DNA from 3 places in the Chitinibacter bivalviorum genome. Region 1 is predicted to be linked to each of the others. Evidence: predicted binding sites of a transcription regulator. Region 1 holds the regulator's gene; each other region holds the start of a gene.
The links. Region 1 encodes FNR, which switches genes on or off when oxygen is low (the NO sensors DNR and NnrR bind a similar motif). Its sites were predicted from a motif close to TTGATNNNNATCAA; they were not measured.
Positions count from the first base shown of each region.

Region 2: the regulator FNR is predicted to act here: its motif matches at 3,387-3,400, upstream of HQ393_RS14565 (bacteriohemerythrin).
Region 3: the regulator FNR is predicted to act here: its motif matches at 2,732-2,745, upstream of HQ393_RS03760 (GbsR/MarR family transcriptional regulator).

Region 1 covers NZ_CP058627.1:915,900-920,653, forward strand. Annotated here, with positions in the region: gene nagE (N-acetylglucosamine-specific PTS transporter subunit IIBC) at 83-1,576, shown strand; gene HQ393_RS04190 (PTS sugar transporter subunit IIA) at 1,600-2,085, shown strand; gene HQ393_RS04195 (hypothetical protein) at 2,159-2,845, opposite strand; gene fnr (fumarate/nitrate reduction transcriptional regulator Fnr) at 2,870-3,616, opposite strand; gene hemN (oxygen-independent coproporphyrinogen III oxidase) at 3,773-4,754, shown strand, end outside.
Region 2 covers NZ_CP058627.1:3,062,872-3,067,625, reverse strand. Annotated here, with positions in the region: gene HQ393_RS14580 (hypothetical protein) at 1-458, shown strand, start outside; gene HQ393_RS14575 (methylenetetrahydrofolate reductase) at 878-1,798, opposite strand; gene HQ393_RS14570 (GntR family transcriptional regulator) at 1,951-2,697, shown strand; gene HQ393_RS14565 (bacteriohemerythrin) at 2,883-3,332, opposite strand; gene HQ393_RS14560 (antibiotic biosynthesis monooxygenase) at 3,456-3,812, opposite strand; gene HQ393_RS14555 (LysR family transcriptional regulator) at 3,875-4,754, opposite strand, start outside.
Region 3 covers NZ_CP058627.1:809,344-814,097, forward strand. Annotated here, with positions in the region: gene HQ393_RS03750 (cytochrome d ubiquinol oxidase subunit II) at 1-793, opposite strand, end outside; gene HQ393_RS03755 (cytochrome ubiquinol oxidase subunit I) at 793-2,121, opposite strand; gene HQ393_RS03760 (GbsR/MarR family transcriptional regulator) at 2,124-2,699, opposite strand; cobalamin riboswitch at 2,887-3,114, shown strand; gene HQ393_RS03765 (TonB-dependent receptor domain-containing protein) at 3,260-4,754, shown strand, end outside.

The DNA of each region.
Region 1 (4,754 bases):
TCTTGGGATGGAGTCGTAAATAGTGTCAGCTTTAGCTGATCAAATAAATCTTAGGGTCGTTGTACTTCTAAAGGTGAATAAGATGAATATTCTGGGTTATCTACAAAAAATCGGCCGTGCGCTGATGGTGCCGGTGGCTACGCTACCAGCTGCCGCAATTATGATGGGTATTGGTTACTGGATTGATCCAAATGGCTGGGGTGCTGATAGTGCAACCGCAGCGTTTTTGATTAAGTCTGGTGCAGCCATTATCGATCACATGGCAATTTTGTTTGCTGTGGGTGTGGCTTATGGTATGTCTAAAGACAAGGACGGCGCTGCGGCGTTGGCAGGTTTGGTTGGTTATCTGGTATTGACTACATTGTTGTCACCAGGTGCTGTGGCTCAAATTCAATCCATCGACATCAAAGCGGTTCCTGCTGCCTTTGGTAAAATCGAAAACCAATTCGTTGGTATTTTGGTGGGCGTGATCGCTGCTGAACTCTACAACCGCTTCAGTGGTGTTGAGTTGCACAAAGCCTTGGCGTTCTTCAGTGGCCGTCGTCTGGTGCCTATCATCACCTCGTTTGTGATGATCATTGTGGCATTTGTGCTGATGGCTATTTGGCCTGTGATTTTCAACGGCTTGGTACACTTCGGTGAAAGCATCAAAGATATGGGCGCTGCAGGTGCTGGTATCTATGCCTTCTTCAACCGTCTGCTGATTCCAGTTGGTTTGCACCACGCACTGAATTCAGTGTTCTGGTTCAACGTTGCCGGCATTAACGACATCCCTAACTTCTTGGGTGGCGCTAAATCATTGGCTGAAGGTACTGCTGTATTGGGTAAAACTGGTATGTATCAAGCTGGTTTCTTCCCAATCATGATGTTCGGTTTGCCAGGTGCTGCTTTGGCAATTTACCACACTGCAAAACCTGCTAACAAAGCGCGTGTAGCTTCAATTATGTTTGCTGCTGCTTTGACTTCATTCTTCACTGGTGTAACAGAACCACTTGAATTCTCATTCATGTTTGTTGCGCCATTGTTGTATGTATTCCATGCGTTCCTGACTGGTGTTTCTGTGTACATTGCTGCAACTATGCAATGGATTTCAGGTTTCGGCTTTAGTGCTGGCCTGGTGGATATGGTCTTGTCTTCTCGCAATCCACTTGCGAAAGATTGGTTCATGCTGATCTTGCAAGGCTTTGTATTCTTCGCTGTGTACTACTTCGGTTTCCGTGCATTCATTACTGCATTGAACCTGAAAACACCAGGTCGTGAAGATGACGTAATCGAATCGATTGCTACTCCAGAAGTAACTGCTGCTGCAACAGGTAGCACTGCTGAATTGGCGATGGCCTATGCAACTGTGGTTGGTGGTGCGGCTAACGTAACTAATGTTGATGCGTGCATTACACGTTTGCGTTTGTCAGTCGTTGATGCTGATTTGGTAAACGAAGCGGCTGCCAAAAGCTTGGGTGCGAGCGGTGTAATTAAACTGAACAAACAAAGCGTTCAAATCATCGTTGGCCCTAAAGCTGAGCTGATTGCTGATTCGTTGCGTGCTGTTCTGGCTGGTCAAGCTTCAAAAAAGTAATTGAGGCAGCGCCACAGTCTAACGTGGCGCCAAAGTCCTCTAACCCCGGCGAGATCGTACTGCTCTCACCATTAACGGGTGAAGTAGTGGCTTTAGAGAATGTGCCAGATGCGGCATTCGCAACTAAAGCTGTGGGTGATGGTGTGGCCATTTTACCAACGGGTAATTTGGTAGTGGCACCGTGTGATGGGCAATTGGTTAAGATTTTTAATACCAATCACGCTTTTGCTCTGATCAACGATGCAGGTGTTGAACTGATTGTGCACATTGGTATCGAAACTGTGAAACTCGGCGGGCAAGGATTTACCCGTCTGGCTGAACAAGGTAGTTTCGTGAAGGCAGGACAACCCGTACTTGAGTTAGATCTTGAATACTTGGGTGCAAATGCCAAATCAATGATTAGCCCAATTGTTCTTACGAATGCGGATCAATTTGCACCACTGACCGAGCTAGCATCTGGCTCCGTGATTGCAGGGCAAACCGCGCTCTACACGATCAAACAAAAATAATTGATTCTGTTAGCAAAAACGCCACCTTCGGGTGGCGTTTTTTTTGCTTAATAGGTGAAAGTAGTATTCAAACTCAGTATTGGGCTAGCAGACTGGCGAGTTGATGTACGGGTGATGCTTCATTTTGCGGTAAAAATGGAAATAACTGAGTAGTTTGCGGATGGTGGGCGATGAATTGGCTAGGCGGATGCTCAAGCAAGTACCTGCGAGCTAGGCTCGCGAGTGTCTGGGTTTGTAATTGCTGCTGCGCCAAAAATTTGGCTAACTGGTCCAAAATATCAGGCTGAGTTAAGGTGAAATTTGTATTGCCCGTCGACGTGGGGGCTACACCATCCCACGCTAAAAAAACATTCGTGCCTTGCGGTGTCAGCAGTGCTTGCCATAGCTGATGCATAAAGCTTGCTGCACCGATATTCCCGCAATGTAGCCAGCCATTACTGATGGGTGAAAGTGAATTTAAGATGGGAGCGTGTAAATTGAGTGATGCAATATCGCCGCTGACTAGGGTAATAAACCCATAGTAGGGTGCCAGTGGCGCTGGGATAATAAATGCATCAACTAAATTGTGTGAGCGCTGCTTTAATTCGCAGGCGTAAGCTGCGTTTGGAGCTTGGATGAGCAGTAGATTCGAGCCTGGGCTGGGTGTATCTGTTTGGCTCTCTAGTGGATGAATACTGTACTGGCCGCTTGGAGGGCTGAAATTGAGTCTAGCGCTAATTGAGGGTATGAGCTCAGAGGGGGCAATCAGATGGGTTTGCATCAATATACCCCCTGTTGGGCTTAATTATTCATCGTGGCAAGTATTGAGTAGCTTTTTCAGGCTATCAATATTTTCTAATTCAATTAAACGATTCTGTACTTTGATAAAGCCTTGATCTTGAAACTTAGATAAGGTGCGGCTCACCGTTTCTAATTTGAGGCCGAGGTAGCTGCCGATCTCCTCACGAGTCATTCGTAAGTGGAAGCTGCTTGAAGAATAGCCGCGAATTGCAAACCGTTGCGATAGATTCAATAAAAACGCAGCCAAACGCTCTTCAGCCTTCATATTGCCAAGTAATAGCATTACGCCATGGTCACGCACAATCTCGCGACTCATCACTCTGTGGAAATGGCGTTGCAATAGTGGGATTTCGCGTGATAAATCTTCAATATCATTAAATGGCAACTCGCACACTTCGCTGTCTTCGAGTGCAATTGCATCGCAAGTGTGGACGTCAGTGCTGATGGCATCCATGCCCATTAGTTCACCTGACATATGGAAACCAGTTACTTGCTCGCGGCCATCTTCTGAAATCACGCTGGCCTTGAAGAAGCCTAGGCGAATTGCATATAAAGAACGGAATGGCTCGCCAGCACGATACAGCGCTTCACCACGTTTGATCGGGCGGGCTTGAGTGATGATGGTGTCCAGCTCTTGCATTTCATCTTGTGATAATCCCATTGGCAGGCACAACTCACGCAAGCTGCAATTGGTGCATGAATTACGCAGGTGGCGAGGTGAAAGATCGCGTACTTGAATGGGGGAAATCATGAAAATCTCACAAGAATAATAAACGTGCAGGAGGAGTATTGTAACTCTCTGAAGAGGTAGATACCCCAGTGTCATTGCATTTGACTTGATATAAATCAAGTTGGATCATTGTACTAGCTTTTAAGCTGCCGCTGCTAGTATGGAGAACGAGTAAAAATGACGATTTTGAATAGTTTGAGCAGCGCTCAATTGCCTGGATCGGCGGTGGTTGATTTTGATCGTGAATTGATTGTCCGCTATGACGGAAAAGGGCCTCGCTATACTTCGTATCCGACTGCAGACCGCTTTACTCACCCAATCTCGTCTGAGCAATATCGAGGTATTTTGCAGCAACGCTCGCCTGGTGCTTTGCTCAATCCTTTGTCGCTTTATTTTCACATTCCTTTCTGTAATACCGTATGTTACTACTGCGGCTGCAACAAAATTATTACAAAAGACACTGGCAAAGCTGATTTGTATATCAATTATCTTACAAAAGAAATTGAAATGCACGCTGCTGAGTTGCCCAATCGGCCGAAAGTGGGGCAGCTGCACTTAGGCGGCGGGACGCCGACGTTTATGTCGGAGGCGCAGCTTACTCGTTTAATGAATGTCGTGCGTACTCATTTTGACCTCTTGCCCACGGGCGAGTTCTCTATCGAGATCGACCCCCGTAAAGTGGGCGAGCCCATGATTAAAACCTTGGCAGAGCTGGGCTTTAATCGCATGAGTGTCGGGATTCAAGATTTTAATCCAGCGGTGCAAGAGGCTGTCAATCGGATTCAATCTGAGCAAGAAACACGCTCGGTGATTGAAGCCGCACGCATGCATGGGTTTAAGTCTGTGAGTGTGGATCTCATCTATGGTTTACCCAAGCAAACGGCAGAATCGCTCGCGAAAACCATTGAGCGTGTGTTAACGCTCCGTCCTGATCGTATTGCTTTATACAATTATGCGCATTTGCCAGAGCGGTTTATGCCGCAGCGTCGTATTAATGAGGCAGAGCTGCCGAGTGCCGATGTTAAGCTCGATATCTTGCAAAACTCAATCACGCAATTGATTGAGGCGGGGTATGTATTAATTGGCATGGACCACTTTGCCTTGCCGAATGATGATTTGGCTGTTGCGCAACGGCGGGGGCGTCTGCAACGTAATTTCC
Region 2 (4,754 bases), 1.4 Mb from region 1:
GTCCAAATGCAGCAAAATTGGCAGGCGCGGCCTTAAGGAAGGCATTTTCTGGCACCAGCAGCGATGTCGCAAAATCTGATGTCTTAGGTAGCCTGAAAGACATCTCAAATAAAATTAAGCAATCAAGCGCCAAACAAAAAGTGGTCTTACTGGCATCCGACATGCTAGAAAACTCCTCGATCAGCAGTTTTTACGCTAAACAGGCTGTGCGGCAAATCGACCCGCAGAAAGAGCTGAAGCTCGTTGCAGATAACCAGTTATTCGCCGATTTTGGTGGCGCTAAGGTTTATGTGATTGGCGCAGGTCTACTCACTGCAGATGCAAGCAAACCTAAAGGCGTGTATCGCGACCCAAAAACAATGGCGGCCCTGCAGCAATTCTGGCGGACTTATTTCGAGAAATCGAATGCCAAGCTGGTTGAATTCGGCCAACCCGCACTGCTCAACCCGCTACGCTAATGCAATTTAACCACGCAAAGGCGTGGTTAAATTGCTGTCCTCAAGGACACCATGGTGATGTTCTCAAGATGTGTTGGTAACTACTGAATGCCTTGGCACATTGCACTGCAGTCGTAATCCGCGGCGGAAACTCAAATTCTTGCTGCACCACACAAGGTGTGCTGCCTATGCCGCACCAACTCAAACCGAGAACATTGCCATATACCAGAGGGTGTCTGCACAAAACCCAACAAAAATAAGGCATTCAGGCAGATACACAAGGGTGAATTATCCGGATACCCATCGCAGACTAACGCATTGCAGATTTGAATTACTCTTTCGCGGCACTGTCCATAACCGCATCAAAATGAAAAAGCCTTGGTGCAATCCAAGGCTTTTAAATATAACTACCCCCATCAAGCCCGCTCAATTCATGACACTTAGCGCGCAAACATCGCCTGAACATCGCGTACCAATTGTAGCGATGCCTCGATTTCGTCTTTGCGAATCGCTACGCTCTCGACATTACACCCCACCGGTATTCCTTTCTCATTAGCGTATTGCAATAGCTCAGAGAATATACCCTTACATGCTTCCAGCGAATTAGCCAGAATATCGCCCGAATGCACCAGATCGTTTTCCAGCCATTTTGGAATACTAATCCCCAGCCACTTCATAAATTCCAGCGTTTTCACTGAACCGCATGGTGTGATGGTGAAAATGATCGGCACCATCGCTGTGCCGCTCGCTTGGCAGGCATAGTAGTAATCCGAGAGGAAATTTTTGGCCGCCTCGACGTTGTAAACGCATTGCGTCACAAAGAACGAACACCCCTCGGTCACTTTGTGCGCGACGCGAATATGCTCATCGTGCTTCACCAAATGCCGCTCAGGAATCGCCACACCGCCGACCAACAGCGCAGGATTGGTCTCGCGGCGCAGCGCATACGCTTGCGCTACGGTCAGCGACACCTGTTGCTCGCGCGAGGCCGCGCCGACAAACACCGACACGCCGTCGTTCATCGCCATCAAATCCGCGCGAAATACCTCTGGCGAATACTTGCCCACGCAGCGGTAGTTGATCTTTGGCACATCGAGCGGCGCCAGATAATCGCGGCTATACACCAGCGGATCGAGTGTCGCCATAAACGGAAACGGCCGCGTCGCATCGGTGCGATCGGCCTCATCCTGAATGTCATACAGCACCAGCCCATCCACATTCAGCGGCGCAATGCGCTCGATTTGCAGCGCCGCAATCTCAGCCATTTTCTCCGGCGTGTTATTGGCCTTGGGCGGCGTAATGCCGTAGAGCAAAATACCCGATTGGCGTTGCGCGATTTTGGTGTGCAGTGAGGTAGGCATGAGCAGACTCGTTGTCGTTTGAGCGGGATTTTACGCTGTTTTGTCCTGATCAGCGCAATGCACTACCAAGCTAAGTGCAAGCAGAATCGGCATTAGGAGATATTTGCTCGCTTTGACTATAGTGGGTAAGAGTCCCTTACAAGGTAAAGCCCATGTTGATGAACGATAGTGAACTTCGCTTACCGCTGCCCCCTGCCAATAAAGCCAACAAACCCAGCGAGATTCAGTTTTTTAATTATCTCAAGCAACTGGTGATTGCTGGGCAATGGAAAGCGGACGATTATTTACCCGCGCCAAGCGACTTTGCCCGCCACTACAATTTAATGCCGAGTATTGTACAAACCGCATTCAATATGCTGGCCCAAGAATGCTGGATCGTACGTCGCGATGGCGTCAATTACCAGATTACGCCAAAAATCAATCAGCCCATCACCCACCCGACCGGCTTTTCCGAGTTAATCCGTGCACGCGGCTTTACACCCAATTCGATCTGGCTCAAACGAGAGATCTGCACACCAGATCGGGAAGTGCAATGGCGCTTGGATCTGGATAATGGCGAGAAAATTGCCAGACTGGAACGTATCCGCCTTGCCAATGATGTCGCCATTGGCTACGAGTGCAGTAGCTTGCCCGCGGCCTTGCTACCTGAGCCGCAACTGGTAGAACATTCGCTGTATACCTGCCTCGCGGCCAATCAATTAACCATCGGGCGTGCAGTCGAAGAGGTGGGTGCAGAGATGTGCAATCCAGCCATGGCGATCCAGTGTGGTTTTACGAGTGGGCAGGCCATGCTACGCCTGACCCGCGTCGCCTACCTAGCCGATGGCCGCCCACTCGAGCTGACTCAGTCCTATTTCCGCAGCGATTACTACCACTATGAAGTCGAACTCAATCGCTAAATCCTCAGATTACAAACACTCGCAGCATGGGCAAGCAAATCGTCCTCCACGCTGCTTGCCTATGGGATCAGGGTTCGCGAGATAGGCAAGTTTGGCGCCACAGCAGGTCACCCTCAGCGCCACGCTATAAAAAAAGGGGGCATCGCTGCCCCCGTCCATTTCAGCCATCATTTGCGCTGCAGCACTTACGACCAGAAGCGCTCCAGCCAGCTTTTCTTGTGCCAGCTCTTTTGTGCGCCGCGTGACAGGAAGTGCTCCACATAGCGTTGATCGCCTTCCATGATGTGGTTGGTCAGCCAGTTTCTGAGAAAATGCAGCAGCTCAAAAGAAATCGCTTCGCCCTTATTGAGGCGCTCTTGCAAATCATTCATCTGAGCGATCAAATCTTCGTGATGGCCTTTATGCGCTTCGTAATCGGGATAGCCCAAAATACGCATCAGGCTTTCTTCTACCGTGAAGTGAATTCGCGTGTAATCTGCCAAACGCTGCAAAATGGCCACCGACGCTTCCCGTCCGTGATGCTGGCGAATGGCATCGTGTAACTCATTGAGTAAATTGACTAATACTTTATGCTGCTCGTCGATTTCTTGAATACCCACCGAGAGGGCATCATTCCATTCAATCAGTAAGCTCATTATGTTGCTCCACGGATAATGAGCACATACTGCCGAGGCGAGGGGCTAGATTATTTGATCTAGCTCAACAAGCATGAAAGCCCTGTCTTTCAGTTGTAATCTTGCAATACTTTGCTCCATCAATCAGTTGGCTTGGCGCTGCCCTAGTACCGACTCCTCGACACGCTGGCTAAGCACATGCCCCAGTTGCCCGTCGCCATAGGTTTTGAGCACTTGCGAGATGATGACCTGATAGCCACCGAGCCATTCGCTGTAGCGTTTTTTCGCTTCGATGTGTTTGGGGTGGGCGATCAGCGCTTTCAGACCCGCCTCGTTTTCCCAGTAATACACATTGGCGATGCGACCGGTTTGGGGGTCTTCCCAAGCCTCCTCACCGATGTAGCCGATGCTCTCTTTGGCGGCAGTGGCAATCAGCGCGTCGAGCGCGTGAAATTCGTGATCGTATTCTTTGGCAGTGAAGATAAAAGTCGCTGAGTACATCCAATACTACCCCTATGTATTAACTAGAAAATTAACTTGATGAATGATTACAGAGCAATACCCTAGACCAGCTTTAGGTTTTCAGCCAAATGCGTGTACACCGTCGAGACCCGCCGCAGGTGGCGAGATTCGGCGTGGGTCAGTAGCCATAATTCGGTTTGGCATTCGGTGATTTCGTCGTCGATTTGCGCCAGTGCGGGGTGAGCTTGCCCCATAAAAATCGGCAGCAGCCCTACCCCCAAGCCCTGTGCGATCAGCTCCATCACCGTCATGATGCTGCCCACCCGAAATTGCGGGCTGATTTTGGGCAAATGGCGCTGCCGCCACAGCACCGATGGATGCTCAGGCAAGCCGTCGTCGGGCGCGATCCACATGGCTCGCCCTGCCAGCGCATCATCCCAGTTGATCGCTGCGGCTTTGGCCGCATACGGTGCCATGCGGATCGGCCCAAGTTTTTTGCCGATCAGGTGTGCAGGTGGGCGCTGCGTGGCGCGCACGGCGATATCGGCGTCGCGTCGCGTCAAGCTGGCCAACTCATTGCCAGCATGCAGCTCGAAGCGCAATTGCGGATGCGCTTGCAACAGCGGCGGCAAAGCGGGGGCGACCAGCTGATGCAAGACGCCATCGGTGGTGGTGATTCGCACCGTGCCAAGCAGCTGATCAGGCTGCAATTGCGCACTCGCGCGCGCAGTTTCCAGCAGCGTTTCGAGCTGTTCAGCTTGAGCAGCCAAAGCCAGCGCCAACTCACCCGGCGCGTAGCCTTGGCGTGAGCGCTCAAACAAATTTGCCCCCAGCCCGCGCTCGATACGCTGCAAAGTGCGAAACACCGTTGACGCATCCAGCGCCAATCGCTCACCCGCCTCGGCCAATTTGCGCGTACGCACCAGCGCCAAGATCAGCTCCAGATCAGCCGCACTGAGCTTGTATTGCAATTTTGCATTC
Region 3 (4,754 bases), 110 kb from region 1:
GCCAACAAAAATTATCGTTGCCTTGCTGCTGGCGCGCAGCCAATTTGGGTAGTGCATACGCTATGACCGCAAAGAGTGCCGCGGTGAAAATCGGTACTGGTGCGAGCAAGACAATATTGGGCATGCTAAACCACAGCGCAAATACGCGCGGGCTGATCCATGGTGTCGCGATCGATACCAAAATGGTAGCCAAAGCCGCTAGCCACAAACTGCCTTGTGCCCAGCGCACTGCGCGCTGTTGCAATGGGCCAGTCGATTTCATCATCAGCCAACCCGCGCCGAGCAATGCATACGCCGCGGCTAAACTGGCGCCCACCAGCAGGGCAAAGCCCCAAGCGCCCCAGCCGGGGGCAAAGCCAGTGATATAACGTCCAAGCATCACGCCTTGCGAGACGGCGGCGAGCAACGAACCGGCAAAAAACAAGGTATTCCACATCGCCTGATGATGCGCTTTGGCTTTGACGCGAAAATCAAAAGCGACACCGCGCAAAATCAAGCCCAGCAGCATCAATGCGACGGGCAAGTACAGCGCCCCCAGAATCACGCCATGCGCCAGCGGGAAGGCGACCAACAATAAGCCCACGCCAAGCACCAGCCACGTTTCATTGGCATCCCAAAAAGGGCCAATCGACGCGATCATTTTGTCTTTCTCTTGGGTATCTTTCTCAAATTCAAGCAATATGCCAACGCCAAGGTCATACCCGTCGAGAATGACATAGGCGAACATCGAAATCACCATCAGTGCGGCGAAGATGACGGGCAGCCAGTAGGCTAGATCAATGGTATTGAGCATTATTGATTCTCCTGTTCCGCCGCCCCGGCCTTTTTGGCCAGATAAAACACGACTGAGATATACGAAATCAGCAAGAAGACATACAGCGCCAGATACATAATCAGCGTCGATAAAATCATTCCGCCCGGTACATGGGATGCCGCGTCGGCGGTTTTGAGTACGCCTTGCACCAGCCACGGCTGGCGGCCGATTTCGGTGACGTACCAACCTGCCACTGTGGCGACCCAACCGCTAAAGGTCATGGCGATCAGCAGTTTGCTCACTAACGGTGTTGGTTCACCTTGGCGACGTATCTGCCACACCGCCAGCCAGCTCGCCAGTAGCATCAACATACCCACCCCTGCCATAATGCGGAAAGCCCAAAATACTTTTGCCACGGGCGGATGCTCGGCAAATTCATTGAGGCCTTTGATTTCGCCATTGATATCGTGCGTCAAAATCAGGCTGGCAACTTTGGGAATACCAATCGCGTAATCGTTGCTGCGTGTTTCTTCATTCGGCAGCGCGAATAGCATCAATGGCGCGCCGTGTTCGGTATGCCAAATGCCTTCGACGGCGGCGATTTTGGCCGGTTGATGTTTGAGTGTATTCAGGCCATGCATATCGCCGACAAAAATCTGTAAAGGAATCAATGCTGCGGCCAATACGACGCCAGTTTTGAGCGCGGACAGCACACTGGGTATGCGCTGGCCTTTGAGCCAGCGATACGCCGACACGCCTGCAATCAAGAACGCGACGGTTAAGCCCGACGCGATCAGCATGTGCGTGAGTCGATACGGCATCGAAGGATTAAACACCACTTCAAACCAGCTTGTTACATGCGCCTGACCATTGATCATTTCAAAGCCAGTCGGCGTTTGCATCCAAGAATTGAGCACAATAATCCAGAACGCCGACAAGGTCGTCCCGCCGGCCACCAACACGGTCGCCAGCGTGTGCATGCGATTGCTCACTTTTTTCTGGCCAAACAGCATGATGCCGAGGAAGGTCGCTTCAAGGAAAAACGCCGTCAATACTTCATACGCCAGTAGCGGCCCGGCGATATTGCCGACGGTATTCATAAAGCCCGGCCAGTTGGTGCCAAACTGAAAACTCATCGTGATGCCGGACACGACGCCCAGCGCAAAGGTCAGCGCGAAGATTTTGACCCAAAAGCCATACGCCTCCATCCATTTGGCGTCACCCGTTGAATTAAAGCGCAGCTTGAAAAACAGCAGTACCCAGCCCATCGCGATACTGATGGTGGGAAATAAAATGTGGAAGGTGATATTAGCGGCAAACTGAATCCGCGCCAGTATCACGGGGTCGAGTAGGGCATCGGGAAGCATGATTATTCCTTGGTCGGATTGGCATCGCTACCACCCATAAAGGCAGGTAGCTTTTGTTTGAATTCGAGAAATTTCTGTACTTGCGAGCCCAGTTTCATTAGCTTTTGCAGTGTTTCAACGTCAAGGCGTTGAATATCGCTGAACCAACTGGTCGTCAGGTCGATCAAATCGTGCATTTGTTCCATTCGCGCTTGCGCGTGGCGGTCGGCCTCGTTGCTCGGTGATTCAAGCAGCGCACCGCGCAGCATCGTTAGCGTTGGGTCCACTTCGCGTTTTTTGCGCTCTTCGGCCAGCGTTTGGAAAATCACCCAGACGTCTTCAGGCGTGGAGTAATACTCGCGGCGATCGCCCGGTAAATGCTGCAATTTCACCAAACGCCATGACACCAGCTCCTTGAGCCCCATGCTGATATTGGAACGCGAAAAGCCCAGCGCTTCGGCCATTTCGTCGGCGTTGAGCGGCTTTTCACTCACAAACAGCAGCGCATACATCTGGCCGACGGTGCGGTTAATGCCCCAATGGCTGCCCATTTCGCCAAAGTGCAGCACGAAAGATTGGATAAGTGGAGTGAGGTTCATGGAAGTTTTGAATTTTCAGTAATTTGTGAAATTTGATCCAAATCATATTCTTACTCCCAGCACATAGCAATGCAGCGGCGGTTTAGCTGGCGATTGTATTTAGCTATGTATTCGATTGAAAAAACCTAAGTCGCAACTTAAATCGATTTGTCATATTCGCGACAGGTAGGCGCGAGTGCTTTGCGCTACAATGCGCGCCAGCAAAGGTGAGGCGGCGTATGGATAATCCTAAAAGTCGCCTTTAAACGGGAAACAGGTTCAATGCCTGTACTGCCCCTGCAACGGTAAAACAGTGTGAATCGGTCTGGCGTTTGAATACGCAGCCACTGTCGGAATGATGGCGCAATGCCAACGATGGGAAGGCGATCGATTAAGTCTGTTGAGTCCGGATACCGGCCTTGCGAGTTATTACGCTCAGGCGCAATAGCTGTGACGTACGGCAGGGTGGCCGTGGCGACAGATTTCTAGCCGCATTGCCGGCGACATTCCTGTTGATGCCATTTAAGTCTCCTGCCGCTTTATTGATGCAATACGCTGTGGGTGTATTGCCGGAGACTTAAATGAATACGCGCTTTTCCAAGTTATACCTCGTTGTTTTATCTACCCTAGCCGCAACCGCTCATGCCGAAGTGACTCAACTCGATGAAGTGGTGGTGACGGCCGCCCGTATCGCTCAGCCTGCACGTGAAGTGGTGGGCGATGTGACCGTGATTGATGCGGCCGAATTAGAAAACCAAAACAATACGACGCTCCCCGAATTGCTCGCTCGCCAGCCCGGTATTCAGGTGGCCAGCAACGGTGGCGCAGGAAAATCGGGCGCGATCTATATTCGTGGCGCGAACGCGCAGCAAACCGTGGTGTTGATTGATGGCGTCCGTTATGGCTCGGCAACGACGGGTCAGGCGGCTTTGCAGCATTTACCGCTTGAACAAATCGATCGCATCGAGATTTTGCGCGGCACAGCCGCCAGCTTGTACGGCGCAGACGCCATTGGTGGCGTGATTCAGATTTTTACCAAGCAAGGCGGCAAAGGCTTTCAACCTAGTGCCAAACTTGGTTACGGCACTGAAAATAGCTGGGATATGAGCGCCAATGTCAGCGGTGGCAACGAGCAAACCCATTACGCTTTAGGCGTAGCGTACAGCCAAACAGACGGCATCAGCGCCTTGGCGGTACCCAAATATCAAAAATACAGTAGCGATAAAGACGGCTACAAAAACCTGAGCGTTTCAGCATCGGCCAGCCACAGCTTTAATGAGCGCAATGAAATTGGCGGTAGTGTGTTGATCGCGCAGGTGAAAAACCAATACGACAATGCGTATGCCACCAACACCTACAATTATCGCGATGAAGGCAGCAATGGTAGCGGTACGATCTGGAGCAAAAACCAGCTGACCGATATTTGGGCGAGCAAATTGCAAGCGGGGCTAAGCGTTGATAATTCGTTTAACTATGCGCCAGCGACGTCCTATAGCCCTGAAAAGAGCCAATTCAAGACACAACAAAGCCAGTTTGCTTGGCAAAATGATATTAAAGCAGGCCCGGGCGTACTGACTTTGGCCGCCGAAACCTTGCTGCAAGCAGTGTCAGGTACGACGCAATACGATGTGGATTCGCGCCGGATTAATAGCGTTTGGGGCGGCTACTTGGCGCATCTGGGCGATGTAACGCTGCAAGCAAATCTGCGTAACGATGACAACTCGCAATTTGGCAACGATACCAACGGCACGATCGGTGCAAGCTGGGCCTTTGCCAATGCTTGGCAAGTTGGCGCGAGCTATGCAACAGGTTTCCAAGCTCCAACTTTCAATGAGCTGTACTACCCAGGCTACGGCAATCCGGATCTGAAACCGGCGCAATCTAAAAACGCCGAGGCATTTTTGCGTTATGCGCAGAAAACTCTGCAAGCGAGCGCTACGATTTACCGCAATCGGGTGACCGATCTGCTGCAATATGATGCCGCAAAAGGTGGCACAGCCAATATTGGGAAAGCGAATTTGCAAGGCTTAACGCTGACGGCGGATTGGCAAATCAATGGCGTGAGCCTTGGCGGTA